One region of the Streptomyces sp. NPDC101181 genome, then DNA from elsewhere that is predicted to be linked to it. Evidence: predicted binding sites of a transcription regulator. Region 1 holds the regulator's gene; the other holds the start of a gene.
The links. The regulator HrcA, encoded in region 1, represses chaperone genes, less so after heat shock. The targets are predictions, from matches to a motif close to TTNGCACTCNGNNNNNCNGAGTGCNAA.
Positions count from the first base shown of each region.

Region 2: groES (co-chaperone GroES) is a predicted target of HrcA. The motif match lies at 3,187-3,213, and genes of this name have one in related genera.

Region 1 is NZ_JBIWOX010000004.1:243,225-253,170, reverse strand. It holds gene ACIRRU_RS09570 (hypothetical protein) at 1-2,807, opposite strand, end outside; gene ACIRRU_RS09565 (DUF3097 domain-containing protein) at 2,942-3,760, opposite strand; gene ACIRRU_RS09560 (MBL fold metallo-hydrolase) at 3,777-4,508, opposite strand; gene hrcA (heat-inducible transcriptional repressor HrcA) at 4,674-5,690, shown strand; gene dnaJ (molecular chaperone DnaJ) at 5,691-6,830, shown strand; gene ACIRRU_RS09545 (nitronate monooxygenase) at 6,963-8,036, shown strand; gene ACIRRU_RS09540 (16S rRNA (uracil(1498)-N(3))-methyltransferase) at 8,033-8,776, shown strand; gene ACIRRU_RS09535 (histidine triad nucleotide-binding protein) at 8,931-9,290, shown strand; gene ACIRRU_RS09530 (ribonuclease Z) at 9,318-9,946, shown strand, end outside.
Region 2 is NZ_JBIWOX010000002.1:560,254-570,199, forward strand. It holds gene ACIRRU_RS06270 (VOC family protein) at 6-479, shown strand; gene ACIRRU_RS06275 (methyltransferase domain-containing protein) at 663-1,946, opposite strand; gene ACIRRU_RS06280 (polysaccharide deacetylase family protein) at 2,112-3,011, shown strand; gene groES (co-chaperone GroES) at 3,368-3,676, shown strand; gene groL (chaperonin GroEL) at 3,778-5,403, shown strand; gene ACIRRU_RS06295 (SDR family NAD(P)-dependent oxidoreductase) at 5,518-6,291, opposite strand; gene ACIRRU_RS06300 (MOSC domain-containing protein) at 6,415-7,083, opposite strand; gene ACIRRU_RS06305 (LysR family transcriptional regulator) at 7,173-8,063, shown strand; gene ACIRRU_RS06310 (WhiB family transcriptional regulator) at 8,162-8,494, opposite strand; gene ACIRRU_RS06315 (response regulator transcription factor) at 8,946-9,557, shown strand; gene ACIRRU_RS06320 (sigma-70 family RNA polymerase sigma factor) at 9,832-9,946, shown strand, end outside.

The sequences.
Region 1 (9,946 bases):
TCGGCGGTCGGCCCGGGGCGGACCACCTTGACGATGTTCAGACCGTGCACGTTGTCGGAGGCCGAGGACTTCGCCCGGCTGAAGGAGATCGTCCCCGTCGGCATGCTGTTCAGGTCCACGGTGTGCAGCGTCGCCCACGTCTCGGCGGCGCTGCGGGGCGCGTCCCCGCGCGCGGCGGCGTCGTAGAGGGCCGCCGTCGCGCTGTAGGCGATGACGGTCTGCCCGCTGGCGAACAGCTCGTCCTCGTACGCCGGGCGCCCCGAGGCCAGGCTCGCGACCTCGCCGTCGGGGTGCAGGGCCCGCAGGGTGCGGTAGGCGTCCCCGTAGAAACCGAGGTTCTTTCCCCGGTCCAGCGGGGCGAGCGAGCTGTGGTAGAGCGTGACGTTCGTCGCGATGGACGTGCTGTCGCCGAACGTGCCCTTCGTCAGATCGTCGCCCGTGAACACCGTCATCCGCCGGTCCGAGCACCCGGTGGTCTCCGACAGTCCCCGCATCAGGTTCCGCACGTCCTCGACGCGCCCCGCGAAGTACAGCGCGTCCGGGACCCGCTCGGCCTGGCAGATGGTGGTCAGCGGGGTGTTCAGGCTGGCGCCGCCCGCGAGGTCGTACTCCACGTCCCGCCCCAGCGAGAAGCCCGCGCCCCGGAGCATCTCCCGGCCCGCGTCCCGCTGTTCGGCGGTGTAGCGGTCCTTGTCCCCGTTACGGGTCCGGCGGGACAGCACGAGCGCGTGCGGGTCCTCCATCGACTTCGCGATCTGCCCGGCGACCAGCCCCAGCGCGTACGTCTGCTCCTCGTCCGTCGCCGCGAGCCCGAAGTAGTTCGGGTAGCGCCGGGGGAGATCGCTGCTGGAGTTGGTCGTGTTCACCAGGGGCAGTCCGGCGTCGCGCAGCAGGTCCGCCGCGTCGTCGCTCTCCTCGGTGTTGCGGCCCAGGCCCACCACGCCGACCACCGTGGGGTCCCGCTTCGCCACCTCGATGATCCTGCGGACGGCGGTGAGCTGCCGCAGCATGTCCTGGCCGCCGTTGGCGGTCAGCACCCGCAGCTTGACCGACCGCCCCACGGTCTTGTTCACCGCGTGCTGCTGGAGGTAGACGCCGGTCAGCTCCTCCAAACCTTTGCGCGCCGCCTCGCGGTCCTGGCCCGTGGCGGTGAACGGACCGGCGTAGACCACCGTGACGTACCGGTCGTCCGGCTCGATGTCCCTGTTCTCGTCCCGGATCGCCTGCTCGATCCGGTCGAACGTGATGCCCTTCCCGGCCCCGTTCAGCTCCAGGCCGTTGCCGCGCGCGAACCGCACCTCGGTCGTGGTCGCCACCCCGACGCACTCCCGGTCCCCGTCCGGCCCGGCCCAGATCGCATCCGTGTTCCGGCCGGTCAGCGGGCCGTGGCAGTACGTCTCCCGCCAGTGCCCCGCCCACAGGAACGCGCCCAGCAGGCTTCCCACCACGACCAGTGCGATGCTCGCCCGCGACATCACCCACCACGCCCAGGTCCGCCGCACCCGGGAGGTCGCCAGATGGGCGTGGGCGTGCTCGTGGTCCAGCTTCTCCGTGGACAGCGGCAGCCGCAGCACCCAGGCCAGCGTCGCCGCCGCCACCGGCGACTGCCCCAGGCTCAGATCGTTGACCCAGCGCTCGTAGCGGGCCTGAGCCCCCGACGAACCGGTCGGCACGCCGGGGTCCGGCCGCTCCGGGGGCAGCGGCGGGGTGTGCCGCATGATCTCGGCGGCGGGCAGCGAGGCGAGCAGCAGCAGCGGATCGACCTCGCTGCGCCGCGACCGTACGTTGTTGATCGCGTTGATCAGCAGGATGCCGCCGTCGTCCTGCGTGGCCCGGGTCAGGAACACCACCGGCGGCACCGTGCGCTTGCTGCGCCGCCAGTCCGGCGTGTGCGGCCGGTAGGCGTCCCGCAGGTCCTCCAGCAGCGCCTGCACCCGCAGCTCCAGATGGAACTGGCGCGCGTGCTCGTCGCCCGTCCCCGCGTCCGCCACCCGCTGCGCGACCGCCGCCGCCCGCGCCCGGATCACCCGCCACGAACCGCTGGGCGACAACCACGACCAGCCGTCCGACGGATAGCCGGTGCTGGAGGCGGCCAGCGAGGAGGTGGTGGCGAACCAGCGGCTGGCCCGGCGCAGCCACAGCAGCGGCGGCGCGGCGTGGGTCATCAGCCCCACGACGGCCAGGGCGATCAGCGCGCCTGCCGCCACCAGGACCGTGAGCAGCCAGTCGATCTCCCCGAGCAGCACGCTGAGCAGGGCGATGAAGAGCGCGCCGACGAAGGTCTCCGGCCGCACCGAGTCGCGCAGCGAACCCCACCAGGTGCCCCGGCGGGGCGGCCCGGCCCGCCACCGCAGGCGGCTCAGCTGCTCCAGAATCCTTTCCTCGCGCACCTCCGCCGTGCTGCCGCCGGACTGCTCGACCACCGTCGCGGTCGCCTGCTCGATCGCGCCGAGCAGCCGCGAGCGCGGAAAGGGGAACGGCTTGTACTGGGCGTTCTCGCGGGTCTCCCACGGCTTCTCGGACAGGGTGCGCACCATGTCGAGCGCCGCCGCGTACGGGGTGGCGCCCTCGCCGTCCAGCAGCCGCACCGGCACCCGGCGCAGTTCGTTGGCCCGGTACACCTGTTGGACGATGCTCGCGACCTTGGTGTCGGTCTGCGGCCCGGCCCCGGCGTCCGCCGCCTGGAGCACCACGAGCGGCATCACCGGCCGGTTCACCCGGTACCGGTCGATCAGCTCCTGCATCAGATGGAAGACGGCGGAGGCCGCCTCGTTGCGCGCACTGTCCCGCCAGACCTCGCGTGCCATCGCCCCACGCCCTTCCCCCGTGCGTCCGTGAGCCGTGTCCCCACCCTCAATAGCCGATGGTGCGTGTGGGACGCAGGGATTCCCAGGGATCGGCACGTGATCGTCCGGGGCGGGGCGGGCTCAGCCGGGGGACATCAGTCCGGAAGGGTGACGAAGTCGATCAATTCCTCCACCCGGCCCAGGAGTTGGGGTTCAAGATCCTTGTAGCTGCGGACCGTGGACAGGATGTGCTGCCAGGCCGCCCCGGTGTTCTCCGGCCACCCCAGCGCCCGGCACACCCCGGTCTTCCAGTCCTGCCCGCGCGGGACGACCGGCCAGGCATCGATCCCCACCGACGACGGCTTCACCGCCTCCCAGACGTCGATGTACGGGTGCCCCACCACCAGCACGTGGTCGCCGGTCACCTGGGCGGCGATCCGCGACTCCTTGGAACCGGGCACCAGATGGTCCACCAGCACCCCCAGCCGGGCGTCCGGCCCCGGCGCGAACTCCGCGACGATCGAGGGAAGGTCGTCGATGCCCTCCAGGTACTCCACGACCACGCCCTCGATGCGCAGGTCGTCGCCCCACACCCGCTCCACCAGCTCCGCGTCGTGCCGCCCCTCCACGTAGATCCGCCCCGCCCGCGCCACCCGGGCCCGCGCCCCGGGCACCGCCACCGAACCGGACGCCGTACGGGTGGGGCGCACCGGGCCGCCCGCCGAGGGGCGCACCAGCGTGACCACCGTGCCCTCCAGCAGGAAGCCGCGCGGCTCCATCGGGAAGACCCGGTGCTTGCCGAACCGGTCCTCCAGGGTCACCGTGGGCCCCTGGGCCGTCTTCTCGCAGCGGATCACCGCCCCGCAGAATCCGGTGGCGACCTCCTCCACCACCAGATCGGGCTCGGCGGGCACCTCGGGCACGGGGGCGGACTTCTTCCACGGCGGGGTCAGGTCCGGCTGGTAGCTGCGCATGCCCCGACGATAATCGTCACGCCACCCCGAACCGCTCCGCCAGCGCCGCCCGTTGCGCCCGGACGAACGCCGCGTCCACCGCCGCCCCGTGCCCCGGGACGTACACCGCGTCCTCACCGCCCAGCCCGAGCAGCCGCTCCAGCGCGGCGGGCCAGCGCGCGGGAACCGCGTCCGGGCCCGCCTGCGGGTCGCCCGACTCCTCGACCAGATCGCCGCAGAACACCACCGGCGCGTCCGGGCCCGCCCCCGGCACCAGCACCGCGAGGTCGTGGCTGCTGTGGGCGGGCCCCAGATCGGCCAGCACCACCCGGCGGCCGCCGCCCAGATCCACCGTCAGCTCGCCGCGCACCTCGTGGCGCGGGAGGACCAGCGTGTCCGCCGACCCGGCCGCCTCGTCCTCCGGCACCCCGTGGCACACCGCCGACGCGTACAGCTCCCCCTCCGCGCCCCGCAGCGCGGCGGCGAGGCCCGCCGAGCCGTACACCTCGGCCCCGGCGAACGCCGCGGTGCCCAGCACGTGGTCGAAGTGCGGGTGGCTCAGTGCGACATGCGTCACCCGGCGCCCCAGCAGCGCCTCGGCCTGCCGCCGCACCTCGGCCCCCTCGCGCAGCGTCGAGCCCGTGTCGCAGAGCAGCACCCCCGTCGTCCCGGCGACCAGCGCGACGGTGGCGTCCCAGCCCGGGAGCCGCCGTCTGCCGACACCGTTGCCCAACCGCTCCCAGCCGAAGTCTTCCCAAGGGACGTCCATGCGACGACGCTATCGGCGACGACCTGGGCACTCCCGGCGGGGCGTGGCCGGTCGCCCTTGCCCCTGCCCCACCCCACCCCCGTACACTGACCGCGGGGATTGCTGGCACTCGTACGCACCGAGTGCCAGACAGGGACCGCGGAACCACAGCTGGAGGTGTGCGCGATGCTCAGCGAACGCAGACTCGAAGTGCTGCGCGCCATCGTCCAGGACTACGTGGGCACCGAGGAGCCCGTCGGCTCCAAGGCGCTCACCGAGCGCCACCAGCTGGGCGTCTCCCCGGCCACCGTCCGCAACGACATGGCGGTGCTGGAGGACGAGGGTTTCATCGCGCAGCCGCACACGAGCGCGGGACGCATCCCGACGGACAAGGGGTACCGCCTCTTCGTGGACAAGCTCGCGGGCGTCAAGCCGCTGTCCTCGCCCGAGCGCCGGGCCATCCAGAACTTCCTGGACGGCGCGGTCGACCTGGACGACGTGGTCGGGCGCACCGTGCGGCTGCTCGCGCAGCTGACCCGGCAGGTCGCGGTCGTGCAGTACCCCTCGCTGACCCGCTCGACCGTGCGGCACGTGGAGCTGCTGTCGCTGGCCCCCGCCCGGCTGATGCTCGTCCTGATCACGGACACCGGCCGGGTCGAGCAGCGTATGATCGACTGTCCCGCGCCGTTCGGCGAGGCATCGCTCGCGGATCTGCGGGCCCGGCTCAACAGCCGGGTCGTCGGACGCCGCTTCGCGGATGTCCCGCGACTGGTGCGGGAGCTGCCGGAATCCTTCGACAGCGAGGACCGGGGGACGGTCTCCACGGTTCTCTCCACCCTCCTCGAAACCCTGGTCGAGGAGACGGAGGAGCGGCTGATGATCGGCGGCACCTCCAACCTCACCCGCTTCGGACACGACTTCCCGGTGATGATCCGGCCGGTGCTGGAAGCACTGGAGGAACAGGTCGTCCTGCTGAAGCTGCTCGGTGAGGCCACGGACTCGGGCATGACCGTACGGATCGGGCACGAGAACGCCCACGAGGGGCTCACCTCCACATCCGTCGTCGCGGTCGGCTACGGTTCGGGCGACGAGGCAGTCGCCAAACTCGGCGTGGTCGGACCGACCCGCATGGACTACCCCGGAACGATGGGAGCGGTACGCGCAGTGGCACGTTACGTCGGACAGATCCTGGCGGAGTCGTAAGTGGCCACGGACTACTACGCCGTACTCGGCGTACGCCGCGACGCATCTCAGGACGAGATCAAGAAGGCATTCCGTCGGCTCGCCCGCGAGCTGCACCCGGATGTCAACCCGGACCCGAAGACCCAGGAGCGGTTCAAGGAGATTAACGCCGCCTACGAGGTGCTCTCGGACCCGCAGAAGAAGCAGGTCTACGACCTCGGCGGCGACCCGCTCGCCGCGGGCGGCGGAGGCGGCGGCGCGGGCGGGTTCGGCGCCGGGGGCTTCGGCAACTTCTCCGACATCATGGACGCGTTCTTCGGCAACGCCGCCCAGCGCGGGCCCCGCTCGCGCACCCGGCGCGGCCAGGACGCCATGATCCGTCTGGAGATCGACCTCAACGAGGCGGCCTTCGGCACCACCAAGGACATCCAGGTCGACACGGCGGTCGTCTGCACCACGTGCAGCGGCGAGGGCGCGGCCCCCGGCACCTCCGCCCAGACCTGCGACATGTGCCGCGGCCGCGGTGAGGTCTCGCAGGTCACCCGGTCCTTCCTGGGCCAGGTCATGACCTCGCGCCCCTGCCCGCAGTGCCAGGGCTTCGGTACGGTCGTGCCGACACCCTGCCCGGAGTGCGCCGGCGACGGCCGCATCCGCTCGCGCCGCACGCTCACGGTCAAGATCCCCGCAGGCGTCGACAACGGCACCCGCATCCAGCTCGCCGGAGAGGGCGAGGTCGGCCCCGGCGGCGGCCCGCCCGGTGATCTGTACGTCGAGATCCACGAGCTGCCGCACGCCGTCTTCCAGCGGCGCGGCGACGACCTGCACTGCACGGTCACCATCCCGATGACGGCGGCCGCCCTGGGCACCAAGTGCCCGCTGGAGACGCTGGACGGCCTGGAGGAGATCGACATCCGGCCCGGCACCCAGTCCGGCCAGTCCGTCCCGCTGCACGGGCGGGGCATCACCCACCTGCGCGGCGGCGGCCGGGGCGACCTGATCGTGCACGTCGAGGTGATCACGCCCGCCAAGCTCGACCCGGAGCAGGAGCGGCTGCTGAGGGAGCTGGCGAAGCTGCGCGGCGAGGAGCGGCCGACCGGTCAGTTCCAGCCAGGTCAGCAGGGCCTGTTCTCCCGGCTGAAGGACGCGTTCAACGGCCGCTGAAGCGCTTTCTCCCTGTCACCGCACCGCCCGCCGGTCTTCTTCCGGCGGGCGGTGCGGTGTACGGCGGAAGAACCGGTCAGCCCGTCGGCTGGCTGATTCGGCCCTGTGTGCCGGACATGGCACGATGCGCTCATGTCCTCCGAGTTGACCGAGCTCTGCCGGTATCCGATCGTGCAGGCCCCGATGGCGGGCGGCGCCTCCGGACCCCAGCTCGCCGCGGCCGTCGCCGAAGCGGGCGGGCTCGGGTACCTGGCCGCCGGGTACAAGACGGCGGACGGCATGTACCACGAGATCAAACAGCTGCGGCGGCTCACCTCCGGGCCGTTCGGCGTCAACCTCTTCATGCCGCAGCCCGCGCTGGCCGACCCCAGCGCCGTGGACGTCTACCGCCATCAGCTCGCCGGTGAGGCCGCCTGGTACGAGACCCCGCTCGGCGACCCGGACGACTGCGGCGACGACGGCTTCGAGGCGAAGGTGGCGATCCTGCTGGAGGACCCCGTCCCCGTCGTCTCCTTCACCTTCGGCTGCCCGACCCGCAACACCCTGGACGCGTTCGCCGCCGCGGGCACGTACACCGTCGTCACCGTCACCTCGGCCGAGGAGGCCCAGGCCGCGCAGTGGGCGGGGGCCGACGCGCTGTGCGTCCAGGGCGTCGAGGCGGGCGGCCACCAGTCCACCCACCACGACGACTCCCAGGCCGACCAGACCGGCACCGGACTCCTCGCCCTGGTCACCCAGGTCCGCGAGACCGTGCAGATCCCCCTCGTCGCCACCGGCGGACTGATGCGCGGCGCCCAGATCGCCGCCGTCCTCGCGGCGGGCGCGGACGCCGCCCAGCTCGGCACCGCGTTCCTGATCTGCCCCGAATCCGGGGCGCACCTGCTGCACAAGCAGGCCCTGACCAACCCGCTCTTCGTCCGTACCGAACTGACCCGCGCCTTCTCCGGGCGGCTCGCCCGCGGCCTGGTCAACCGCTTCGTCCGCGAGCACGGCCCGTACGCCCCCGCCGCCTACCCCCAGGTCCACTACGTGACCAGCGGACTGCGCCGGGCCGCCGCCAAGGCCGGGGACGCCCAGGGCATGGCGCTGTGGGCGGGGCAGGGCCACCGGATGGCCCGGGAACTGCCCGCGGGCGAGCTGGTCGAGCTGCTCGCCGCCGAACTGGAGGCCGCCCGGTCGGCCCTGAGCGCAAGGAGCCCGAGGTGACCGCGCCGGTCTTCGTCGTCGAACGGATGCCCGCCGGGCCGGAGTTCGTGCTGGAGGGCCCCGAGGGGCGGCACGCCGTGTCGGTCAGGCGACTGGAGCCAGGCGAGGACGTCGTCCTCACCGACGGGCTCGGCCGCTGGGCCGAGGGCACCGTCCGCGCCGCCGAGGGCAAGGACCGTCTCACCGTCACCCTGCACGCGTCCGGCGAGGAGCCCGAGCCCACGCCCCGCGTCACCGTCGTCCAGGCGCTGCCCAAGGGCGACCGGGGCGAGCTGGCCGTGGAGACCATGACCGAGACCGGGGTCGACGCGATCGTGCCCTGGCAGGCCGCCCGCTGCATCACCCAGTGGAAGGGCGAGCGGGGCGCCAAGTCCCTGGCGAAGTGGCGCGGCACGGCCCGGGAGGCGGGCAAGCAGTCCCGCCGGGTGCGCTTCCCCGAGGTGACCGAGGCCATGACGACCAAGCAGGTCGCCGCGCTGCTGGCCGGGGCCGACCTCGCCGGGGTCCTGCACGAGGACCGCGACCACGACAGCACCCCGCTGGCCACCGCCGAACTCCCGGCCGACGGCACGATCGTGCTGGTCGTCGGCCCCGAGGGCGGCGTCTCCCCGCAGGAGCTGGCCGTCTTCGCCGAGGCGGGCGCCCGCCCCTACCGGCTGGGCCGCAGCGTCCTGCGTACCTCCACGGCGGGGACGGCCGCGACGGCGCTGCTGCTGGGGCGGACGGGGCGCTGGGGCTGAACGGGAGCCCGGCGGGCCGGGGATAGCATGCCCCTGTACTGATCACGAGCGTCACGCGTCCCGGCGCACCGGTCACCGGCGTCAGCTGTCCTGGCGTACGGAGGCACGAGCGTCACCCCGAACTGATCACCAGCGAGCGAGGAGGCCCGGCGCCATGGCGGGAGATCCGCAGTCCGACTGCCTGTTCTGCAAGATCGTCTCGGGAGACATCCCGGCGACCATCGTCCGCGAGAGCGAGACCACCGTCGCCTTCCGCGACATCAACCCGCAGGCCCCGACCCACGTCCTGGTCATCCCGAAGGTCCACTACCCGGACGCCGCCTCGCTGGCCGCCGCCGAGCCGCGGATCGCCGCCGACGTGCTGACCGAGGCCGGGACGGTCGCCGCCGACGAGAAGATCGACTCCAGCGGCTACCGGATCATCTTCAACACCGGGTCCGGTGCGGGCCAGACCGTCTTCCACGCGCACGCCCACGTCCTGGGCGGCCGCGGCCTCCAGTGGCCCCCCGGATGACACCCCGCACCGCAGGAGCGTCTCCCCGTGTCCGTACGTGAGCTGGTGGTGCTCGGCACCGCCAGCCAGGTCCCCACCCGGCACCGCAACCACAACGGGTATCTGCTGCGCTGGGACGGCCAGGGCATCCTCTTCGACCCCGGCGAGGGCACCCAGCGCCAGATGCTGCGGGCCGGGGTGGCCGCGCACGACATCGACCGGATCTGCGTCACCCACTTCCACGGCGACCACTCCCTCGGGCTCGCCGGAGTGATCCAGCGGATCAACCTCGACCAGGTGCCGCACCCCGTCACCGCGCACTACCCGGCGAGCGGGCAGCACTTCTTCGACCGGCTGCGGTACGCCACCGCCTACCGCGAGACCGTCCAGCTGACCGAGGCCCCGGTCGCCGGGACCGGCGGCGTCCTCGCCACCACCCCCGCCTACACCCTGGACAGCCACCGCCTCTCGCACCCCGTCGAGTCCTACGGCTACCGCCTCACCGAACCCGACACCCGCCGTATGCTGCCCGCCCTCCTCGCGGAGCACTCCGTCGCCGGACCGGACGTCGGCCGCCTCCAGCGCGAGGGCGTCCTCGGCTCCGTCACCCTGGACCAGGTCTCCGTCCGCCGCCGTGGGCAGCGGTTCGCGTTCGTCATGGACACCCGGCTCTGCGA
Region 2 (9,946 bases), on a different contig from region 1:
AGGCCATGCAGAAGATCACCCCCTGTCTCTGGTATGACGGCCAGGCGAAGGAGGCGGCCGAGCACTACGTCGGGATCTTCGGCGGCGAGGCCGGTGACTCCCGCGTCCTGGACATCACGTACTACGGCGAGGAGGCCCCGGGCCGGACCGGGTCGGTGCTGACCGTCGCCTTCCGGCTCGCGGGCCAGGAGTACCTGGGGCTCAACGGCGGACCGCAGTTCCCGTTCACCGAAGCCATCTCGCTCTCCGTGGACTGCGCCGACCAGGCCGAGGTGGACCGGCTGTGGGCCGCGCTCTCCGAGGGCGGCGAGGAGGGCCGGTGCGGCTGGCTCAAGGACAGGTTCGGCGTCTCCTGGCAGATCGTCCCCGAGGAACTGCCGAGGCTGCTGGCCGATCCGGACGCGGCGAAGGCGGAACGGACGATGAAGGCGATGCTGGGCATGGCGAAGCTGGACATCCAGGCGCTGCGCGACGCGTGAACACCCGGCGGCCGCGCTGACCGGCCCACCCCGAGGGGGCCCTGCGGCTGCCCGGCCGAAGCCCCTGCCCGGCCTGAGCCCATCCCGAGGAGGCCCGCCGGAGCGCCCTCCCGCCCGGCCGGGGCCCCACCGGGAGGGCGCCCCGCAGCTGCCCGCCCCGCGCCTGCCCGCCCCGCGTCCCGGTCAGCGCAGCGGGTGTCCGAGCAGCATCGTCGGGGCGCCCGCCACCCGGGTCAGGAACACCGTCGCCGAGCCCGGACCGCTCAGCTTCATCCGGCGGCGCAGTTCCTCCGGCTCGACCGGCGAACCCCGCTTCTTGACGGTCAGCACGCCCACCTCGCGCTCCCGCAGCAGCGCCTTCAGCCTCTTCATGTTGAACGGCAGCTGATCGGTGATCTCGTACCCGGCGACGTACGGGGAGGAGTACGGGGCGTCGCTCGTGACGTACGCGATCGTCTCGTCCACCAGCCGCCCGCCGCACCGCTCCACGATGTCGGCGACCAGACGTGCCCGGATCACCGCCCCGTCCGGCTCGTACAGATAGCGCCCGACCGGGCCCACCGGCGGGGCGGGCAGCGGGGCGGGGGCGGTCAGTGTGGCGCCGGACGGCAGCAGCGTGGCCCGGAACGTGCCGGGCTCGACGCCCTCCCCGTACCAGAGCACCGCTTCCTTCACGTCCCCGCCGTCCGAGATCCACTCGGCCTCCGCCTCCGGGCCGATCGCCTCGTGCGGGATACCCGGCGCGATCTTCAGCGCCGCCCGGGGGGCCTTCAGCGCGGCGGCCGTGGCCCAGGAGAGCGGCGGCGAATAGGCCTCCGGGTCGAAGATCCGCCCGCCCGTCGCCCGGCCGCCGCCCCTGCCCGACGCGCCGCGCGCGGCCCCACCTGTCCGGCCGCGCCGCGCCGGGTCCACGAAGACCGCGTCGTACGGGGAGGTGTCGGTCTCCGTGACATCGGCGCACCGCACCTCGATCAGGTCCCCGAGCCCGAGCGCGGCCGCGTTGGCGCGGGCCACCTCGGCGGTGAGCGGATCGTGGTCCACGGCGAGGACGGAGATCCCGGCGCGGGCCAGCGCGATCGCGTCGCCGCCGATGCCGCAGCACAGGTCCGCCACGCTGCGCACACCCAGCGCGGCGAACCGGGCGGCGCGGTGGGCGGCGACCGAGGTGCGGGTGGCCTGCTCGACCCCGTTCGGCGTGAAGTACATCCGGTGGGCGTCCCCCGCCCCGAACTTCGCGACCGCCCGCTGCCGCAGCCGGGCCTGCCCCAGCGCCGCCGACACCAGCTCCGCCGGGTGCGTGCGGCGCAGCCGGGTCGCGGTGGCCAGTTCGTCGGCCGGGTCGTGGTCGCGCAGCCCGGCCAGCAGCTGTTCGCCCTCGGGGGTGCGCAGCGCGGCGAAGGCGGCGCGTGCGGGGTCGTCGGCCGAGGGGGAGGAGGCGGGGGGCGTCGATGCGTTCACCCGGTCCATTGTGAGCCAGCCGCGCCGGGCCGGGTTCCTGTGGGCCGCCCGGGGGACGGGGCCCGTCCGCTCGCGGTGTCGGGACGGGGGGCGGTCGGGTGGCTGGCAGGATGCGGCGCCATGCGACTAGTACGACAAAACGAAAAATACGTCAGAAGTCGGCACAGGTCGGGCATGGTCGCGCTGGCGGCCCTGTTGACCGCCGCCGTCGCCTCCGGATGTGCGGCGGAGACGGGCGGCGGCAAGACCCCCGGCGGACCCGCGACGCCCGCGGCCGGGGGGCAGCCCGGCGAGGCGGCCCCGCAGGGCGGCCCGGCCCGCGCCCTGGACTCCTACGCCGAGCAGCTCCAGCGCAAGCAGGCCGCACGGGCCGTCGCCGCCAGGAAGTGGGGGCTCGCCAAGGTCCCTCTCGCGGCGCCCGAGCCGCCGGAGGTGAAGCCGGACATCCCCACCCGCAAGGGCTTCGAGGTCCGTGACGACGCGGGCCTGCCGCCCGTCTTCACCACCGTCCCGACCAAGGAGAAGATCGTCTTCCTGACGATGGACGACGGAGCGGAGAAGGACCCCGAACTGCTGCGGATGATGACCGAACTGGACATCCCCTACAGCGCGTTCGTCAGCGACTACGTCATCAACGACGACTACGGCTACTTCAGGAAGATGCAGAAGCGAGGGGTGACCATCAGCAACCACACCCTCAACCACCGCTATCTGCCCGGTCTGTCGTACGCCGGGCAGAAGAAGGAGATCTGCGGCCAGCAGGAGAAGATCCTCAAGCACTACGGGAAGCGGCCGACCCTCTTCCGCCCGCCCTACGGCAACTACAACCGCGACACCCTGGTCGCCGCCAAGTCCTGCGGCATCACCGCCGTACCCCTGTGGACCGCCGAGGCCTTCCCCGGCCACATGGAGTGGCGCGAGTGGGACCGGGACCTGCACCCCGGCGACATCGTCCTCACCCACTTCCGGGGCAAGGGCGACTGGAAGGGCTCGATGCCCGACATGGTCCGCCGGGTCATGAAGACCATCACGGACAAGGGGTACGCGGTGGCGAAGCTGGAGGACTACGTCTGACCCGCACCCCTCCCACGTACGTCCCGCGAACGCGCGCTCAGCCCCTGCCGAGCGCGCGTTCGCCGTTCCCGGAACACCGCGTCCCACCTCCGCGTTGTGCCGGTGGGCGACCCGGGAGCCCGAGGGGGACGGCGAGCCGCCAGGACCGTCACCGGGGTGGCGCGCGGGTGGTGAATTGGCACTCCGCTTGACCGAGTGCTAATCGCGGTCATAGTCTCGGTTCTGGCACTCCCCCAGGGAGAGTGCCAGCATCACCGCGCGACAGGGCAGGTCCGGCACCCGCGACGACGGATCGGTCCGATCGCCACCCACAGACTGTTAAACCCCGTGAGATCTCCGAAGGGGGAGACCGGATCGTGTCGACCACCAGCTCCAAGGTTGCGATCAAGCCGCTCGAGGACCGCATCGTGGTCCAGCCGCTCGACGCCGAGCAGACCACCGCTTCCGGCCTGGTCATTCCGGACACCGCGAAGGAGAAGCCCCAGGAGGGCGTCGTCCTCGCCGTCGGTCCGGGCCGCTTCGAGAACGGCGAGCGGCTTCCGCTCGACGTCAAGGCCGGCGACGTCGTCCTGTACAGCAAGTACGGCGGCACCGAGGTGAAGTACAACGGCGAGGAGTACCTCGTCCTCTCGGCCCGCGACGTCCTCGCGATCATCGAGAAGTAAGTCACCCACGTCTGCTTGTGTTCTGCGCCCCTGGCCCCCTGCGTAACAACTAGCCGGGCGGCGAGGGGCGCAGTTCGTTTTGAGAGGGAAAAGAACAGCCCATGGCGAAGATTCTGAAGTTCGACGAGGACGCCCGTCGCGCCCTTGAGCGCGGCGTCAACAAGCTTGCCGACACCGTCAAGGTGACGATCGGCCCCAAGGGCCGCAACGTCGTCATCGACAAGAAGTTCGGCGCGCCCACCATCACCAACGACGGTGTCACCATCGCCCGCGAGGTCGAGCTCGACGACGCCTACGAGAACCTCGGCGCCCAGCTCGTCAAGGAGGTGGCGACCAAGACCAACGACGTAGCGGGTGACGGCACCACCACCGCGACCGTCCTGGCCCAGGCGCTCGTCCGCGAGGGCCTGCGCAACGTCGCCGCGGGCGCCTCCCCGGCCGCCCTGAAGAAGGGCATCGACGCCGCCGTCAGGGCCGTGTCCGAAGAGCTTCTCGCGACCGCCCGCCCGATCGACGACAAGTCCGACATCGCCGCCGTCGCCGCGCTCTCCGCGCAGGACACCCAGGTCGGCGAGCTCATCGCGGACGCGATGGACAAGGTCGGCAAGGACGGTGTCATCACCGTCGAGGAGTCCAACACCTTCGGTCTGGACCTGGAGTTCACCGAGGGCATGGCCTTCGACAAGGGCTACCTGTCCCCGTACATGGTGACCGACCAGGAGCGTATGGAGGCCGTCCTCGACGACCCGTACATCCTGATCCACCAGGGCAAGATCGGCTCCATCCAGGAGCTGCTCCCGCTGCTGGAGAAGGTCATCCAGGCCGGTGGCTCCAAGCCGCTCCTGATCATCGCCGAGGACGTCGAGGGCGAGGCGCTCTCCACCCTCGTCGTCAACAAGATCCGCGGCACCTTCAACGCCGTCGCGGTGAAGGCCCCCGGCTTCGGCGACCGCCGCAAGGCCATGCTCGGCGACATCGCCACCCTCACCGGTGCGACCGTCATCGCCGAGGAGGTCGGCCTCAAGCTCGACCAGGCCGGTCTGGACGTGCTCGGCACCGCCCGCCGCGTCACCGTCTCCAAGGACGACACGACCATCGTCGACGGCGGCGGCAACGGCGACGACGTCAAGGGCCGCGTCAACCAGATCAAGGCCGAGATCGAGACCACCGACTCCGACTGGGACCGCGAGAAGCTCCAGGAGCGCCTCGCGAAGCTGGCCGGCGGCGTGTGCGTCATCCGGGTCGGCGCCGCCACCGAGGTGGAGCTCAAGGAGAAGAAGCACCGCCTCGAGGACGCCATCTCCGCCACCCGCGCCGCGGTCGAGGAGGGCATCGTCTCCGGCGGTGGCTCCGCCATCGTCCACGCCGTGAAGGTCCTGGACGGCAACCTCGGCAAGACCGGCGACGAGGCCACCGGTGTCGCGGTCGTCCGCCGCGCCGCCGTCGAGCCGCTGCGCTGGATCGCCGAGAACGCCGGCCTGGAGGGCTACGTCATCACCTCCAAGGTCGCCGACCTCGACAAGGGCCAGGGCTTCAACGCCGCCACCGGCGAGTACGGCGACCTGGTCAAGGCCGGCGTCATCGACCCGGTCAAGGTCACCCGCTCCGCCCTGGAGAACGCCGCGTCCATCGCGTCGCTGCTGCTCACGACCGAGACCCTGGTCGTCGAGAAGCCGGCCGAGGAAGAGGCCGACGCCGGTCACGGCGGCCACGGCCACTCCCACTAGTACCGCCCGTTCCGTCCGGCCGCTCCCTTCGGAGCGCCGTTCGGAACGCCCGAGGCCCGGTGCCCCCGTCGCGGGGGCACCGGGCCTCGGCGCGTGTCAGCGACCCGGGCAGGTCTACCGGGGGCCGTACGCGCGCCCCGTACGCGAGGTGACCCCGCCCAGCAGTCTGCGCGGGGTCACCTTCGCCAGCCCCATCAGCGCCTTGTAGCGCGGGTCCGGGATCGACACCGCCTTGCCCCGGGCCAGGTCCGCCAGCGCCGACGTCACCAGCTTGTCCGCGTCCAGCCACATCCAGCCCGGGATGTTGTCCGTGCCCATCCCGGCCCGCTCGTGGAACTCCGTCCGCACGAACCCGGGGCACAGCGCCATCAGCCGCACCCCCGACCCGTCCAGGTCCTTCGCCACGCCGTGGGTGAACTGCACGACCCACGCCTTGGACGCCCCGTACGTACCGCGCGGCACGAACGCCGCGACGGACGCCACGTTGATCACCCCGCCCCGGCCGCGCTCCCTCATCCCCGTGACGGCCGCGGCGGTCAGCCGGAGCACGGCCTCGCAGTGCACCTTCAGCATCGTCAGCTCATCGGCCATGGACACCTCCAGGAAGCGCCCCTTGTTGCCGAATCCGGCGTTGTTGACCAGCAGGTCGACCGGGTGTCTGCGGTCTCCGAGCCGCTTCACGACCGCCTCGATCCCGCTGTCCGTGGACAGGTCGGCGGAGAGCACCTCGGCCTCGATGCCGTGCCGGTCGTGCAGTTCGGTGGCCTGCTCGCGCAGCCGCGCGGTGTCCCGCGCCACCAGCACCAGGTTGTGCCCCTGGGCCGCGAGCCGCCGCGCGAACGCGGCCCCGATACCCGCCGTCGCGCCCGTGATCAGTGCAGTCGTCATACGCGGCACGTTAGTGCCCCGGACGTTCCGGCGGCCCACCCGCCCGCCGCCTCGTCCCCCCGGTGACCCGCGGCGCGCCGGGGCTGCCGCGGGCGGGGGAGCGACGCAGGCGGCGCCGGGGCGTCACCCCTGGGCGGCCGTGTACTCCCGGGCCTTGCGCAGCGCCTCGGGGTGCAGCGCCTCCCCGGCGGCCAGCAGCGCGGGCAGCAGCGTCCGCTCGGTCGTCACGGCCCGGAACTGGAGGGCCGCCGTGACCTCGTGGTCCGGCCGGTGCACGATCTCGATCGGGTCCCCGGAGCGGACCACGCCCGGCCGGATGACGCGCAGATAGGCGCCGGTCACGGCTTCCTGCGTGAACCGGCGGACCCACCCCTTCTCCCCGAGGTGACCGGCGAACGTCCGGCACGGGACGCGGCCCGAGGTCACCTCCAGCACCAGCTCCCCGCCCACCTGCCAGCGTTCGCCTATCCGGGCGTTGCTCACGTCGAGGCCCTGGGTGGTGAAGTTCTCGCCGAACGAGCCGTTGGCCAGCGTCCGGCCGCCCAGCTCCCGCTCCCAGGCGTCCAGCTCCTCCCGGGCGAAGGCGTAGACCGCCTGGTCGCTGCCGCCGTGGTGGCGCAGGTCGCACACCGCGTCCCCGGCGACCCCGCTGCCGCCGGTGCCCTTGGGGCCGGGGTCGCGGACCTCGACGGGGCCCGGCGCCGGTCGCTTGTCGATCCCGGTGAGGCCGCCGGGGCCGTCGGTGTGCGCGGAGGGACGGGGGAGCCCGGTGTTCACGGTCAGCAGCTTCATACGGTCACGCTAACGGCTCCGACGCCCCTTTACTCAAAGAACCTGATCATTAATTCGCCCCGCACCCAAGAACCTCTTATGGTGGTGGGGTGATCGAAGCCCGCCACCTCCGTGTCCTGCGCGCCGTCGCCGCCACCGGCTCGTTCTCCGCCGCCGCCCGTGAACTGGGCTGCACCCAGCCCGCGGTCAGCCAGCAGATGAAGGCCCTGGAGTCCTCGGCGGGCACCACGCTGCTGATCCGCACCGGGCGCGAGATGCGCCTGACCCAGGCGGGCGAGGCGCTGGTCCGGCACGCCTCCGGCATCCTCGCGGGGCTGACCGCCGCCGAGGAGGAGGTCGCCGCCATCGCCGGACTGCGGGCCGGCCGGGTCCGCCTGGTCTCCTTCCCGAGCGGCAGCTCCACCCTGGTCCCCGGCGCGCTGGCGGCCCTGCGCGCCGAACACCCCGGCACCCGCGTCTCCCTGGTCGAGGCCGAGCCGCCACGCTCGGTGGACCTGTTGCGCGAGGGCGACTGCGACATCGCGCTGGCGTTCCGCTACGGGGCCACCGGCGGCGAATGGGACGACCTGGTGGTCCGGCCGCTGCTCACCGACCGGCTGATCGGCCTGGTCCCCGCGGGGCACCGGCTGACGGACGCCCCGGAGGTGTCCGTCGGTGAACTGGCCGACGAGTCGTGGATCGCGGGCTGCCCGCGCTGCCGCCGTCAGCTCGTGGAGGTCTGCGAGGAGTCCGGCTTCACCCCGCGCATCGACTTCGCCACCGACGACTACCCGGCGGTGATGGGCCTGGTCGGGGCCGGGCTCGGGGTGGCGGTGCTGCCGGAGCTGGCCGTCGAGTCGGTCCGCCCCAAGGGGGTCAGGACCCTCGCTGTCGAGCCCGCGATCGAGCGGGAGATCGTGGCGCTCACCCTCCCGGACCTGGCCCGGGTCCCGGCGGTGGCGGCCACCCTGGACCAGCTGTCCCGGACGGCCGCCCGCTGAGCACACACGTGTGCCCGGTCCGGTCGGCCGGAGACCCGGAGCCGGATGGCTGACGTTATTGAAGAAACGTTTCTGCGATCGGTGCTGCCGGGTGGGTGTCAGGTACCGCCGGGGCCGCCGGCGGCGCCCGAGGGGGACGCGCTGATCAGCCGGTTCCTGGCCCGGCCCATCAGCTCCTCGCGCTCGTCCTCCGTCAGGCCGCCCCACACCCCGTAGGGCTCTCGCACGGCCAGGGCGTGCGCCGCGCACTCGGCGCGTACCGGACACCGCATGCACACCTCCTTCGCGGAGGTCTCGCGGGCGCTGCGGGCCGCGCCGCGCTCCCCTTCGGGATGGAAGAACAGGGAACTGTCCACGCCTCGGCAGGCGGCGAGCAGCTGCCAGTCCCACAGGTCTGCGTTGGGTCCGGGAAGGCGGGAGAAATCTGCCATTGCTTGTCCCCTCGGAGCTGTGCTGCGTCGTGAGCGGCGTCCTCGACCGTCGGGATCAACGGCCCTCTCTGATCGACCGTCGGTGATCGGTGTGACCGGAGTCTCGACCGTACATCTACGGTGCTAGTAGATGTAAATATGACTGATTGCGAATCTAGCCACAGACACCCTCGAAAGGGAAGAAATAGTGCCAAATAGGGCACGCAGGGGAGTGAAGAAGTGGTTGACGGGTGAATCAGCCGTGCCGTTCTCCTCCGTATCCGGCCCTTCACGTAGAGTGCCGAACCCGACGGTCCGACCCGTAACTCTTTCGAGTGACCATCGTTAAGAGAGCGGATGCGGTTGACGGAGAACGAGCTCGGGCACATGTCCGAGGGGGTCGACCGCACAGGTGACGACTTGTATCAGCCTGGAGGCTCAAGGTGACGCGCATCAGCTGCGGAGGACGGTCATGACATCCGTCCTCGTCTGCGACGACTCCCCGCTTGCCCGAGAAGCGCTCCGTCGCGCGGTGGCCACCGTGCCCGGCGTCGAGCGGGTGACGACGGCGGCCAACGGCGAGGAAGTCCTCCGCCGCTGGGGTGCCGATCGTTCGGATCTGATTCTGATGGACGTACGCATGCCCGGCCTGGGGGGTGTGGAGACCGTCCGGCGGCTGCTCTCCGCCGACCCCGGCGCCCGGATCATCATGCTGACCGTCGCCGAGGACCTGGACGGCGTCGCGCTCGCGGTCGCCGCCGGAGCCCGCGGCTATCTGCACAAGGACGCGTCCCGCGCCGAGCTGCGGGCCACCGTCACCCAGGCGCTGGCCGACCCGACGTGGCGGCTCGCCCCGCGCCGGCTGCGGTCCGCCGAGATGGGCGCGGCCCCCACGCTCACCGCGCGGGAGATCCAGGTGCTCGAAGGCATGAGCCACGGCCGCTCCAACGCGGAGATCGGCCGGGAGCTGTTCCTCTCCGAGGACACCGTCAAGACGCACGCCCGGCGGCTGTTCAAGAAGCTCGGCGCCTCGGACCGCGCCCACGCGGTGGCCCTCGGATTCCGCTGGGGCCTGGTCCGCTGACGGCACCCCCAGGGCCCGTCCGCGCTCCGGCGGACGGGGGCGGGGAGCCGGGCCACCGGCTCCACACCCCGTATCCGGGCGGCCCCCAGCGGCGCCATGTGACGCTTCCCGGCCGATGACGCATCCTTGAGTCGTGGAGTTCCTCGGGAACGATTCGGTCGAGCGGAAGGGGAGGGCGCAGGAGATGACATCCGGCGCACCCGCTCATAACGCTTCGGTGCACAACTCGGGACGCGGTGCAGCGGACCGGGTGGCATCAGGGCACCATGGTTCGATGCGCGATGACGAAACCACGGTGATCGGTGCCCTGGTGCATCGCGCCGTCGACGGAGACGCGCAGGCCACCCACGATCTGCTGGCCCACGTCCACCCCCTCGCCCTGCGCTACT